2 regions of the Paenibacillus sp. FSL H7-0716 genome follow, and region 1 is predicted to be linked to the other one. Evidence: riboswitches for the same ligand, from Rfam matches in the RefSeq annotation. Region 1 holds a riboswitch; the other holds the start of a gene.

Evidence for each region. Region 1 has a riboswitch for S-adenosylmethionine ahead of MHH60_RS23460 (methionine ABC transporter ATP-binding protein). Riboswitches for the same ligand answer to the same signal wherever they lie in the genome.
Region 2: linked by a shared signal. The riboswitch ahead of metA (homoserine O-acetyltransferase MetA) and the one ahead of MHH60_RS23460 (methionine ABC transporter ATP-binding protein) in region 1 are both predicted to bind S-adenosylmethionine.

The regions. Positions count from the first base shown of each region.
Region 1 covers NZ_JBBODA010000022.1:57,331-64,491, reverse strand. Annotated here, with positions in the region: gene MHH60_RS23470 (COX15/CtaA family protein) at 1-304, shown strand, start outside; gene MHH60_RS23465 (Cthe_2314 family HEPN domain-containing protein) at 460-1,194, shown strand; SAM riboswitch class I at 1,297-1,432, shown strand; gene MHH60_RS23460 (methionine ABC transporter ATP-binding protein) at 1,535-2,551, shown strand; gene MHH60_RS23455 (methionine ABC transporter permease) at 2,581-3,210, shown strand; gene MHH60_RS23450 (MetQ/NlpA family ABC transporter substrate-binding protein) at 3,268-4,134, shown strand; gene MHH60_RS23445 (NifU family protein) at 4,293-4,541, opposite strand; gene MHH60_RS23440 (YuzB family protein) at 4,623-4,877, shown strand; gene MHH60_RS23435 (NAD(P)/FAD-dependent oxidoreductase) at 5,289-6,350, opposite strand; gene mqnE (aminofutalosine synthase MqnE) at 6,402-7,161, opposite strand, start outside.
Region 2 covers NZ_JBBODA010000026.1:38,472-45,632, forward strand. Annotated here, with positions in the region: gene MHH60_RS25065 (arsenate reductase family protein) at 1-236, shown strand, start outside; gene MHH60_RS25070 (5'-3' exonuclease) at 297-1,196, shown strand; gene MHH60_RS25075 (ROK family protein) at 1,360-2,241, shown strand; gene MHH60_RS25080 (HRDC domain-containing protein) at 2,452-3,468, shown strand; gene corA (magnesium/cobalt transporter CorA) at 3,555-4,490, opposite strand; SAM riboswitch class I at 4,888-5,017, shown strand; gene metA (homoserine O-acetyltransferase MetA) at 5,133-6,053, shown strand; gene MHH60_RS25095 (PLP-dependent transferase) at 6,090-7,161, shown strand, end outside.

The DNA.
Region 1 (7,161 bases):
CATGCTTACGGCGCTGCTTGGGCATTTAGCATTTTGGAAACATAAGGATTATCCAGAGCTTAGAGCGCTAGGTGTAGCTGCAGTGCTGTTATGCTTGATGCAGGTATTTAGTGGGGCGGCTGTGGTTTACACCTTAGATAATGAAAGATTGTACATATTTGCCGCTTTGGCTCATATTTTGCTGATTGCCAGTTTGTTTGGTGTCTTATGTTATATGAGTGTAAGAGTCTGGCAGTTAAATCGCGCGAGTAGTGTCGTGTCTGGAAAAAATGTAACGAACCCAATGATTCCACCGCCTTGGTAGAACATTCCCTCCGTGGATAGAGGTGCTTCACCCGCGGAATAATAAAGTGGAAATCGGTATATCGTGGAGCTGATTGGCCGATGCTTACGTCGCGAGTTTTGTACGAAGCAGTCCATGGAAGCAGACGCTGAACAAAACTTTAGGAGGACTGGGATATGCTGCGGGTATTACTTGGAGAGCCGCCTCGAAAGAACAGTGGTGTGTTGGCTGATGCGATGGAGAATATGGCCACTTTTGCAGCATTGCTGCGCAAGGAAATGAGTGCCCATGAGGATAATGACCATGAATACCGCAAGCTGGAGATTTGGACACGTGGGCTGATTTCCTCTCTGGATGAACTGGAGCAAAGTTGGTTCGCGGCCGCTTTTTACCGGAAATTAGTGATTGCGGGTTATATGGATGATATGACACCGGTGGAACAGGGCGATTATGCACGTTATGTTTATTTTTATAAAGATGGCTTTATCCGGGTTTTCTCTCTCCTGGACAAGCTTGGGACGGTACTGAATCATTTTTATGATCTCAAAACATCCAAATTAAAAACGCATTTTTCTTACTTTACAGTGCTGCGTCAGCTTCAATTATTGAATGTGCATCCTGCATTAGCGGATCAACTGGAGCAGATTAAGAACTCCTACCGCGATCCATTGGAGAATTTACGCAAGCGCAGAAATGCTGAAATTCATTATATGAATTCCGAAATGCAAGATGATCTGTGGCAGCGGCACCAGGGTTTGCATGACAAAATTCAGCTCGAGGATCTGGATAGCCATCTTGAGGATTTAAAACAATCGCTCGAAATGAACTGTAAGACATTAATTGCGGCATTCAGCTACAGCAATGAACAGCTGCGTAAGGAAATAAGCAAGGCAAAGAGCATAAAATCGTAATCGTTCAATATATTTCCTTTTGACAAAAATCGATAAACTCACTATACTTATGCTTGCATTAAAGTATGTACGATTTCAGAAAAAATATAATTTCATAACTTTATCTTATCGAGAGCGGCGGAGGGATAGGCCCGATGAAGCCCGGCAACCGATTTGTATCCAGCGCGTGAAGCGTTGTACAAATGTCATGGTGCTAATTCCTACAATGGCGCAGGTTGCGGTCGTTGGCAGATGAGAAGGCATTGTCTTAATAAACCCACAGAGCCTCTTGCGATCTGCATCGATCGTTGGAGGTTTTTTTGTATAGAATAAGTGAAGTATAAAGGGGGGGCGACGAGAGTTGATTAATCTAAAAGGGATAACAAAGGTTTATGGAAAAGGGAGTAATGCGGCAACAGCACTTTCTGGATTAAATCTGTCCATCGAGAAAGGTGAAATATTCGGAGTCATCGGCCACTCTGGAGCCGGGAAAAGTACATTGATCCGTTGCATTAATCTGTTGGAACGTCCGACAGAAGGAGAGGTCTGGGTAGACGGTGTTGAGCTAACCAGTCTTAACCAAGGTCAGCTGCAGGAACAGCGGCGCAAGATTGGGATGATTTTTCAACATTTCAATTTGCTGTCTTCGGCGACCGTATACGATAATATTGCCTTTCCACTGCGCCTTGCAGGTACATCTAGAACAGCTATTGATACAAAAGTGAAAGATCTGCTCGCTCTAGTTGGGCTTGAAGAACATAAAGATAAGTATCCTTCTCAGTTATCTGGAGGACAAAAGCAGCGGGTCGGCATCGCCCGGGCGCTAGCCAGTGACCCTGATGTACTGCTGTGTGACGAGGCCACTTCTGCGCTTGATCCTCAGACAACGGACTCCATTCTTAAGCTGCTGCTCGATATTAATAAAAGATTCCATTTGACCATTGTGCTGATCACACATGAAATGCATGTAATCCAGAGCATCTGCGACCGTGTCGCGGTCATTCATGGTGGTGGGATTGTTGAGCAAGGCAAAGTTACAGAGGTATTTCTCAAGCCGCAGCATGAGGTTACACGCGATTTCATCCGCAGTGAGACACAGAATGAAGGACCTCTTCGAGTGGCGCTTGATGCTGCTGCCGGGGATAACTCTCAAGCTGTCAAAATTACTTTTTTCGGAGAAAAAACTTACGGCTCGGCACTATCCGATGTCGTACGTGATACGGGTGTAAGCTTTGCAATCTTACATGGTACCATCTCAACGATTAAAGATGTGCCTTATGGACAGATGATTGTGCGGTTTGAAGGGCCAGGTGAGGCGATTGCTGTAACGATCTCCAGACTAATTGCTCAAGGCCTTGATGTGGAGGTGATTTCGTAATGAATTTTGCAGATCTAAATTGGCAAGAAATGATGGATGCTACGGTTGCTACTATAAAAATGATATTTTTTTCCGGATTGTTCACAATTATTCTTGGTTTACCACTCGGAATTCTATTGTATTTATGGGGGAAATCGAATAGTATAGTAATCAGAGTAACTTACTCGGTCTTATCATTACTTGTAAATATTCTACGTTCCGTACCCTTTATCATTTTGATGGTGGCTCTAATTCCTTTCAGCAAAGCCGTTGTTGGAACCTCCATTGGTGTACTCGGTACGATTCCACCTCTGGTGATTGGTGCAGCTCCGTTTTTTGCCCGCTTGGTAGAGACGTCGTTAAGAGAGGTAGACCGCGGAGTCATCGAAGCCGCACAGGGTATGGGAGCATCGACGAACCAAATTGTTATGCGTGTTCTTTTGCCAGAAGCTCGTCCAGGTCTGCTAGCTGGAGTTACGATCACACTGGTTACACTGGTTTCCTATACAGCAATGGCTGGCATGGTTGGGGGCGGCGGATTAGGTGACTTGGCGATTCGTTATGGTTACCACCGCTATGAGACGGAGATTATGATTGTTTCTATAATATTTATTGTCGTACTGGTGCAATTGCTACAAATGGCCGGTGACCGACTCGTAAAACATTACACACGGAAATAAGGTACATCCATATATATCCTTATTCAATACAAAATATAGACTAGAGGGGGATTTACAATGAAAAAAGTACTACTTACATTTTTTAGCCTGACACTGGTTGCGGTGCTTGCGGCTTGCGGTAACAACAATGCATCTAATAATGCTGGGAGCTCGGCTGCTACAACAGCACCAAACGCAGAAGCAACAAGTGAACCTACTAAAGATCCTGTGAAACTGGTCATTGGTGCCTCACCTGTGCCTCATGCTGAAATTTTGAAGGCTATTGCTCCATTGCTTGAAAAAGATGGAATTACACTTGAAATCAAAGAATTCACTGACTATATCCAACCTAATGTGCAGCTTGATGAGAAGGAGTTAGACGCTAACTTTTTCCAACACCAACCGTATCTGGATGACCAAAACAAAAATAATAAAACAGATCTGGTCTCCGTTGCATCCGTTCACGTTGAGCCTTTTGGAGCTTATTCCAAAAAAATCAAATCGATCGATGAGTTGGCTGATGGTGCAAAAGTTGCCATTCCGAACGATGCTACTAACGGTGGCCGTGCACTAATCCTACTTGCAAAAAATGGTCTGATTACCTTGAAAGATGATACAAACATTGCTGCAACGAAAGCAGATATCACTGAAAACAAGAAAAACCTCGACATCATTGAGTTGGAAGCAGCAATGCTCCCACGTCAACTGGATGAGGTAGATCTTGCTTTGATCAACACGAACTTTGCACTAGATGCTGGTCTTGTGCCAACTAAAGATGCACTGTTCATCGAGGGTGTAGATTCCCCTTATGCTAACATTTTGGTAACCCGTCAAGACAATAAAGATTCCGAAGCCATCAAAAAGCTGGTTGCTGCCCTGAATTCTCCAGAAGCTAAAGCTTTCATTGAAGAAAAGTACGAAGGTGCGATCATTCCAGCGTTTTAAGGAATTAAGCTAAATTTGTCTATAGTCATAACAAGAACCCGCAGCCAAGTTGGCTTGCGGGTTTTATGTTCTAAGGTTGTGAGAGAATGTTAAATCCTCTATAATAAGAAAATCCCGATCTCCTTTACAGGAGGATCGGGAGGGTTATTGAACGGGATTTAGAATACTTGAACTACTTCTTCAACGCCTTCTACTTCTTCAAGGAGGGCGCGTTCAATCCCGGCTTTCAAGGTGATCGTGGAGCTTGGGCAGCTGCCGCAGGCACCCATAAGTTTCAACTTAACGATGCCGTCTTCTACATCGACCAGTTCTACGTCACCGCCATCGCGCTGCAGGAACGGACGAAGCTTATCCAGCACTTCTAGTACTTCATCATACATTTCGGTGCTTTGTGCATTCTCACTCATTTCTCAATCACTCCTTTCGTAAGTTCATTATAGTACAAAAAGTTAAAAAATAAAATGGTTAGGCGGAATAGGGAGATCATCATGAGACCAATTATTGAATTTTGTTCCAGCAACATGGGTCACGGAACAGACAAGCTAATGCATAAGCTGGAGGAAAATCCGGATTATGATGTCATTGAATACGGATGTCTGAACAATTGTGGAGAGTGTTATTTAATGCCTTTCGCCATGGTTGAAGGTGACATTATTGCAGCAGACACTGTTGCAGAGCTAGAAGAGAAAATTGAAGCCAAGATCAAAGAGCTTGAGGCTTGGTTTAATATAGATCTTGACTAAATTTCTCGAGAAAAAAAGAGGGAGCACTCCATAATCTAAATTATGGAGTGCTCCCTCTTTTTGGAACCTTGCTTGAACAAAATCCACCAATTTGATCGATTAGGCAACATATTGGAGAGTGCAGGTGCTACCGTGAAGGTGCCACCGGACTCAGGTGACCTTATATTGAGTGTCTTCCTACATTTGGATAGCTATCGGACCCCATAGTCATTATTCACCTGAAAAGCAGCATAAATGAACCTCATTATAAGCAATAACTTCACTGGAGACCGAAACTCTCATCCAAAGGCTAAAAATTTGCGAATAAGGTCATCTGAGTCCGCAGGGTATACGCACCAATAACGTAAGAAAAGCTACTCTCGCGTTTATCTGAGAGTAGCTACCTTGAATACTTATGAACCAGCCTTAGGCTTATCCTAAAGTGCGTTTCGACATCCAGAGCACTCCGCTCTTGAGGATGCGGGGAACCCGTCCTTTGACGGAGCGTTGTCCCATAAGTCCGAATCCTGCTTTTTTGCCTAGTGATCCTAAAGTACCCTTCAGGCGAATAGGATGAAGCTTAGGAGTCTCTCCGCGCCAGGTCGCTTGAATAACCTGAGCTACCTGCTCACCCTGTGCTCCAGCGGCTTGTGCGCTTGGTGCGAATGGCAGACTGGCACAGTCACCAATCACATATACCTCAGGATAATCCGGTATACGATAATACTCATCCAGCATAATCCGTCCACCGCGGTCCTTCGACACATTCAAATCTTGAACTACTTTTACAGGTTGAATCCCTGCGGTCCATACTGTCACATCTGAAAGGATTTCCTCGTTACCGTTAAAAATCGAATCCTTCTCTACATGAGATACAGAGATTCGTCCCAGCGTTTGCACCTGATGGTGATGAAACCATTCCTCTACGTACTGTGACAGCTTTGCCGGAAAGGCAGACAAAACACGTTCACCGCGATCCAGAATAGCAATGTTAAGGTCTGGACGGCTCTCCCGAAGCTCTGCGGCTAATTCAACACCGCTTAATCCTCCACCTACAATGTTTATCGTTCCGTAAGGCTTCACATCATTTAAACGGCGGTAGGTTTCCCGAGTACCAGCAAAGGTCTGGATGCTGCAGGTATATTGATCAGCACCAGGGATGTTGTGGTAATTATCGGTACAGCCAAGAGCAATGGCTAGGAGATCATAAGATACAATCTCACCGGATTCCATACTGACTATTTTGCTCTCCAAATCAATGGAACTCACTTCACCGTACCGGACAGTAAGCCGGGGGTGAACCGGAAAATGAATGCGCAGGTGATAATCAGTTACGGTACCTGCGGCGAGCGCATAATATTCCGTTTTGATTCCTTGATAAGGCATTCGGTCAATTAAGATAATTTCAACATCATGAGGAAGATGATTATTGAGTAATTCTTGAATTAAGGCTAGGCCGCCGTAGCCACCGCCAAGAACGAGTATTGTTCTCATGCTGACCGAACTTCCTTTCCAATATGGGATAACAAATCTCAGGTAGTTTTCTTATTCGTATACCTTAACCTCATTATAGAAAGTGTCACGTTCAACAGGAATTCGTCCAGCACCTTTCACTAGCCAGATCAATTCGTCGCGAGTCAGACCTTCCGGTGTTAAGGCGCCAGCCGCGTGGCTGATACGTTCTTTTAGAATTGTGCCATGCACGTCTGATGCACCGAAGTTCAGCGCAACTTGAGTAAGCTGAGGGCCAATGTTAATAAAGTACGCTTTGATGTGATCGAAATTGTCCAACATCAATCTGCTGATCGCAATGGTCTTCAGATCCTCATAAGCAGAGTTGCGGCGCATGATGCCAGCGTTTTTATTCTTAGGCTGCATGGACAATGGAATGAATACCATAAAGCCATTAGTTTCGTCCTGCAAATCACGGATTTGCATCATATGGCGGATACGGTCTTCGTGAGATTCAATGGAGCCGTACAGCATAGTGGTATGGGTCTTCATCCCAAGCTGATGTGCTGTCCGATGGACTTCCAGATATTCTTCCACATTAGCTTTGTCTACACGCATTTTTTTACGATATTGGTCGGATAATATTTCTGCGCCACCACCAGTGAGTGTTTTGAGTCCAGCAGCACGTAATTGTTCCAGTACCTCACGAATACTCAAACCGCTAATACGGGTGAAAAAATCAATTTCAGCGGCAGTGTAGGCTTTTAAGGTAACCTCAGGGAAACGTTCGTTCAAAGCTTTTAAAGAATCCACATAATATTGGAAGGGAACCTTGTCGTTATGGCCACCAACA
Region 2 (7,161 bases), on a different contig from region 1:
TGCGTGAGCTACTCGCGAACAGCGGCCTTGAGCTGAAGAAGTTTTTTAATACAAGCGGTGAAGTATATAAATCATTAGGTTTGAAGGACAAGCTGCCCCAGCTTACGGAACAGGAGAAGTTAGAACTGCTCTCAAGCCACGGGATGCTGATCAAACGTCCGATTGTCACCGATGGAGTTAAAGTTACGGTGGGCTTCAAAGAAGACCAATATGCTGATACTTGGACTAATGTTTAATATCAATACAACGATCAAGGGAGAGGTTTATAAGTGAGAACAGATACAACGGGCCGGGTAATGCTTGTAGATGGAATGGCTCTGCTGTTCCGGGCCTTTTATGCGACCTCTTATGGAGGATATATTCGCAAGACAAAAGAAGGTTTACCGACGAATGCGGTATATGGATTTTTGCAGTATTTTTTTGATGCAGTAAGTGCGTTTGAGCCTTCTCATGTCGTATGCTGCTGGGATATGGGTAAAGGAACGTTCCGTACCGAGAAATATGATGGATATAAATCCAACCGGATCGAAGCTCCGCTGGAATTAATTCCGCAATTCGATCTAGTAAAAGAAGTAGTGGCTGAGCTAGGTGTGCCAAACATCGGTCTTGCCGGCTATGAAGCAGATGATTGCATTGGTACGCTAGCATCCTGTTACAGCGATAATTCTGAGGTTTACATTCTGACGGGTGACCATGATATGCTGCAGCTTATTGATGAGAATGTTAAGGTCGTCATTATGAAAAAAGGACGCTCCAACTATAAAGTTTATGACCTTGCAGAATTGCTTGAGGATAAAGGTCTAACTCCTAGACAGGTTATTGACCTGAAGGGCTTTATGGGCGATACAAGTGATAATTACCCTGGTGTAAAAGGGATTGGTGAGAAAACCGCGCTGAAGCTGTTAACGGAATACGGTACAGTTGAAGGTGTAATTGAGAACCTTCACTTGCTCCCCAAAGGTGTACGGTCCAAAATTGAAGCCGACCTTGATATGCTGCATCTATCAAGAGAGCTGGCTGAAATCCGTTGTGATGTGCCTGTGGTCTGTGAGCTGGCAGAAGCTTTATGGCAATTACAGCGGGAAACAGCCGCGCGTAAATTTCAAGAACTGGAATTTGGCAGCCTGATGCATTTGATCGCTGAGGTGCAGGACGAACGGGGAATTGTACAGATTGAGTTAGGTGATCTGGGTTAACAATAGTCTCCCTTCATGCAAAATAGCATGAAGGGAGTTTTATTATTGTGATAGCGCTTCATCCAACGTATAATAAGGGCTGTTGATTGTTTTATTTTATATTATTTTTTATTTTTACACTGGATGGCGGATTATTGCTTAATGGAGAAGGGAGATAGTTGCTATGAAGTTATTGGGAGCGATTGAAGCAGGTGGAACGAAGTTTGTATGCGGAATTGGTTATGAGGACGGTACCATTCTGGACCGAGTTAGCTTTCCGACAACAACACCGGAAGAAACGATGGGACTCGTAATCGACTATTTTAATGGGAAGAATGTAGAAGCTTTTGGTATTGGATCGTTTGGACCGATTGATCCCGTGCTGGACAGCCCTACTTATGGTTACATAACAACGACACCAAAACCTCATTGGGGACAATATAATTTGGTAGGTACCATGGCTGAGCAATTTAACGTGCCGATCGGTTTTGATACGGATGTGAATGGTGCAGCGCTTGCGGAAAGTAAATGGGGAGCGGCTAAAGGTCTGGACAGCTGCCTTTATATTACGGTTGGGACAGGCATTGGAGCGGGAGCAGTTGTTGGAGGTCAGATGGTGCATGGATTGTCTCATCCTGAGATGGGACATATTCTAGTTCGCAGACATCCAGAGGACACGTTTGAGGGCTACTGCCCTTATCATGGCGATTGCCTTGAAGGGTTAGCCGCAGGTCCGGGGATTGGCAAACGCTGGGGGCAACCAGCAGGCGAGCTGCCTGTAGATCATCCAGCTTGGGACATGGAAGCTCATTATCTTGCACATGCACTTATGAATTACGTGCTGATTCTGTCTCCCGAAAAAATCGTAATGGGCGGTGGTGTCATGAAGCAAAGCCACTTGTTCCCGCTAATCCGTACTAAGCTGCAAGAGCTGCTTAAAGGTTATGTTCAGCATCCAGCGCTCAATACCGATATTGATAATTACGTTGTGCCACCGCAGCTTGGAGATAATGCAGGACTTGCAGGTGCGATTGGACTGGCAACCTTAGCTTTGGCAAGAAACTAGTATAAAAAGATATTGACTGTTAGGAAATATATGGTATTGTAGGATCTAACAGTATAGCATTTAATGAGGGAGCACCTCTTTCACGTTTATCGTGAGAGGGGTGCTTTTTTGCGTTTTCCGAGTCTGACAGTGTGGGATTCACACCAGCGAAGAGTAGCTCAGACCCGGTAGGTATAGTGCTTGCTGAAGACGAGAAAGGCAGGGATGAATATGCAAATTGTATTTATGAATCGCTTATCCAGAGTATCTGGGGTGGATCAAGAGGTGTTCGCTCAGCTATGGATTGGAGAGGAAGAAGGAGTGTGGAGCCTGGGCTGGCGTGATTTTTCAGGCGGTGAGGAGACGCAGGAGCATTTGTGGTACGCGGGGGGGTCATGGAATGAAATGCTTTGTGTTTACAGGCATGAGCTGGCGGTGAAGATGGGGGATGGCTATCGGCCGTTGATTGATGGCGTATTTCATGAAGAAGACTGCCTTGCTGGGCGTAATCAGGAGCAGCTAAGGCTGCAATATTACAGTGAATATAATGGGAACGAAGCTATTTATGAGGAGTTATGTGCTTGGCGCCGCAGCCGAGCTTCTAGTGAACGGAAAGCCCCTTACATTCTTGCCAGCAATCGTTTGTTACGTTTGATAAGCACTTTCTTGCCGCATACACCAGAGGAGCTGCTGCAGATCCCTGGTGTAGGGGAAGGAAAGGTAGCCCAATATGGTACGGATTGGTTGGCTATAACCTCTACGGCTGCAAGGGAACATTCCTTTCCTTTGAATTGGGTACACCAAGAAATTGAGGAGGACTCTTTTGTATCCTGGCTCTATAAACAGAAAGAGGTCAAATATAAGAAACAGCTAGAAAGACTGCGATTACGGCGAATTCTGCTGCAAGGGATCGAGAATGGGTTAGGGTTAGAACAGCTTAAGGTGAACAGTGGAGTGAACCGTCGCGAACTGATTGAAGCGGTAGAGGAGCTGGAAAGAGAAGGTTATTGCGTGGAGAAACTGATCGAGGTAGAACTGGAAAATGTGCCGCAGAATGAGCAGGAGGCGATATGGAATGCCTATGTAGAGGTAGGAGATCTTTTTCTAAAGCCAGTGCTGCATAAGGTGTATGGGGAGGATTTTTCAGCAGCAGAAGGGCTGGATAGCTATTATGAACGTCTACGGCTGATGCGCATTCGTTTCCGGCGGGAGCAAGCTCCTAAAGTGGACATGGAGACCAGTTTCTAGTAGCTTTTTCTCATATCAAAAAGACGAAGGCTTCCTTACACCATAGGGTTAAAGGGCCTTCGTCTTACCTATTCGTCCGTTTATTTTCATAGCCATTCTTTCTTGCGGAATACATACAGCATCCCACAGCCTAACGTCAACATTAGACCTATCACGGCAAAATAACCGTATTTCGTATGCAATTCAGGCATATGATCAAAGTTCATCCCATAGATTCCGGTAATTACGGTCAAAGGCATGAATATCGTTGTAATCGCGGTAAATACTCTCATAATTTCATTGGCGCGGTTGGCGATACTGGATTGGTAGGCCTCACGTAAGTTGCCCATGAGATCGCGGTACGTCTCAAAAGTTTCTGATATTTTAACTGCATTTTCATAAATGTCGCTAAAATATTTCTGCAGCTGATCATCAATCAGACGGAGGTCTTTTTTGTTCAGGGTATTGATAACCTCTTTCTGTGGTCCCAGCATCTTCTTTAACCATAAGATTTCACTTCGAAGACCGATAATCTCACTCAGATGAGATTTCTTGGTATGCATTAGAATATCCTCTTCAAGCTTCTCAATCCGGGCTTCAATTCGGTCACCTACGGAGAAATAATTATCTACGACAAGGTCAATAAGCAGGTAAAGGAATTGGTCAGGTTCGCTAACCTCTTGTTCCCATAACATGGGCTTCAGGACGCGTAGCTCGTGAATCTTTTGTTTCGTTACAGTAATAATATAATGTCTGCCCAAGAATATATTGAGCGCCCGCAGGAAGATCTCCTCATCATCAAAGCGGATGCTGTTTACAACAATAAAGTAATGACTTTCGTATATTTCGATCTTTGGACGTTGATCCTCTTCACTAAGGCAATCCTCAACAGCGAGATCATGCAGGTTGAACAGGGGCTGAAGCAGCTCCAAATCCTCCACATCTGCATCAATCCAATAGAACCCTTCTGTTGGGGGTGTCAATGTTTCATCAATTTCATCAATAGGTGTAAAAACCCCTGCATTCACCAGCCGGATTTTCATCTGATTCCACTCCTTCTATCCCCGGGTCTTCACCAGGGACTGCTAATTAAGCACAGAGAAAAAAATCAGCTTGGCCGGCGTTACAATCAATACAAGAGGCCGAATGACGATTCGAGGGCATGAAGAAGAACTGCTCCCGCCGCCGGCAAGCTGATGATTATCCTGTGTGGTTGCTCATTCTGTACACTTAATTGCGAGCTCGGGTCGCCTTCCATTCTTCTTCTCACCTCTTCTTTTCGTTCAGGTATGAAATACTTGTCTAGTATAACAACGGAGTATGCCTCTTTCAAGCAAATTTATTGTTACTTTGAGGCTACTTCAGCATTGTATGGACTTGACGAAAAGGAGGTTCATGATTTAAAGTGAATTTTAAAGAAATTTAATTGAATACAGCTAAATCTTATCAAGAGCAGGTGGAGGGACTAGCCCTATGAAACCCGGCAACCGGCGTGTGAACGCACGGTGCTAATTCTTGCGGAACTTTGTTGACGACTAAACCCCGTCCAAAAGTTTCTGGCAGATGAGAGAGGCGCATATGACAGTAGATATGACCTTTCTCGTTTTCCGAGAAAGGTCTTTTTATTGTTCAGAAAGCCGCGATTTGACAAGATAACCTAAATACAGTTAAGGAGTGGAAAGACAATGCCAATTAAAATTCCCGACAGTTTACCAGCAAAAGAAATACTATCCGGTGAAAATATTTTTGTGATGGATGATAGTTTGGCTTTCCATCAGGATATCCGTCCACTAAGGATTGCTATTCTGAATCTCATGCCGACTAAAGAAACGACGGAGACTCAATTGCTGCGTTTAATAGGAAATTCACCGCTACAAGTTGACGTTACCTTGCTGCACCCACGCTCACATACTTCTAAGAATACTTCTGCTGAGCATTTGAGAAGCTTTTACAAAACTTTCGACGAGATCAGCCACCGCCGTTTGGATGGTCTAATTGTTACAGGAGCACCTGTAGAGCAAATGGAGTTTGAGGAAGTATCCTATTGGGAAGAGCTAAAAGAGATTTTTGAATGGAGCAAGGATAATGTGACTTCGACCATGCATATCTGTTGGGCGGCACAGGCAGGGTTGTATCATCATTTTGGTGTTCGTAAAGTGGCTTTGCCTGAAAAATGTTTTGGAGTATTCTCCCATACGATTAATCAAAATAACATTAAATTGCTGCGCGGCTTTGACGAGGTATTCCATGTACCGCATTCCCGTCATACCGATGTCTCCCGCGAAGATATTGAGAGCAATCCAGATCTGCAGATTCTGGCGGAATCCGAAGAAGCTGGTATGTATCTAGTAGCTACGACCGACGGCAAACAAATATTTGTGACCGGACATTCCGAATACGATCCGTTATCCTTGAAATGGGAATATGATCGTGATTTGGAGAGAGGCATGGAGATGGCCTTGCCGAAACACTATTTCCCTAAAGATGATCCAGAAAGAACACCTCCTGCAGTGTGGCGTGCACATGCCAACTTATTATTCTCTAATTGGCTCAATTACTATGTATATCAAGAGACACCTTACGATATCGACCCGATTGTTTATTAAGATCAGCGCTACATTACAATTTAGGAGGCATTTATCATGGACGACAAACTTAGGATTGAAAGCAGACTGGCACAAATAGGTTCACAAGAAGATCCGGCTACCGGAGCCATTAATTTTCCTATCTATAATGCTACGGCATTCCGTCACCCGAAGCTTGGGCAGAGCACAGGTTTCGATTATAGCCGTACCAAAAGTCCAACCCGTTCCGTACTGGAGAACGCGGCTGCGGAATTGGAGTCTGGTGATGCAGGTTTTGCCTGTAGTTCTGGGATGGCAGCTATTCAAACCATATTTACCCTGTTTGGGCAAGGCGATCACTTGATCGTTTCGCTGGATCTTTACGGCGGGACCTATCGTTTGTTGGAACGAATTATGTCCAAGTTTGGAATCACTGCTTCCTATGTAGATACGAATGATTTGGATGCGCTTGAGGCTTCACGTCTTCCAAATACGAAGGCAATATTTATTGAAACGCCAACGAATCCTTTGATGATGGTTACGGATATTGCAGCCGTTGCTACTTGGGCCCGCCATCATGGGCTGCTCACAATTGTAGACAATACACTGCTGACTCCATTTTTCCAGCGTCCTCTGGAATTAGGTGCGGACATTGTAGTCCATAGTGCTACCAAATATTTGGGCGGACACAATGATGTACTTGCTGGTCTTATTGTATCTAAAGGAGCTGAATTATCCGCTGAAATAGCGATTCTACATAACTCTATTGGCGCTGTGCTTGGGCCAACAGACAGTTATCAGCTGATGAGAGGCATGAAGACACTGGCCCTGCGTATGGAACGGCACGAGAGTAATGCATTAGCAATTGCCCGCTATCTGCAAGAGCATCCGGCGATTGCGGAAGTGTTTCATCCAGGCCTGCCGGATCATCCGGGATATGAAATCCAGAATCGCCAGTCCTCGGGCAATACCGGAATTTTTTCTTTCAAATTAAAAGATGCCAGATACGTAGAGCCTCTGCTTCGTCATATCCGGCTTATTGCCTTCGCGGAGAGCCTCGGCGGGGTTGAATCGCTAATGACCTATCCTGCAGTACAGACGCATGCGGACATTCCTGTGGAGATTCGGAATGCGGTGGGTGTAGATGATC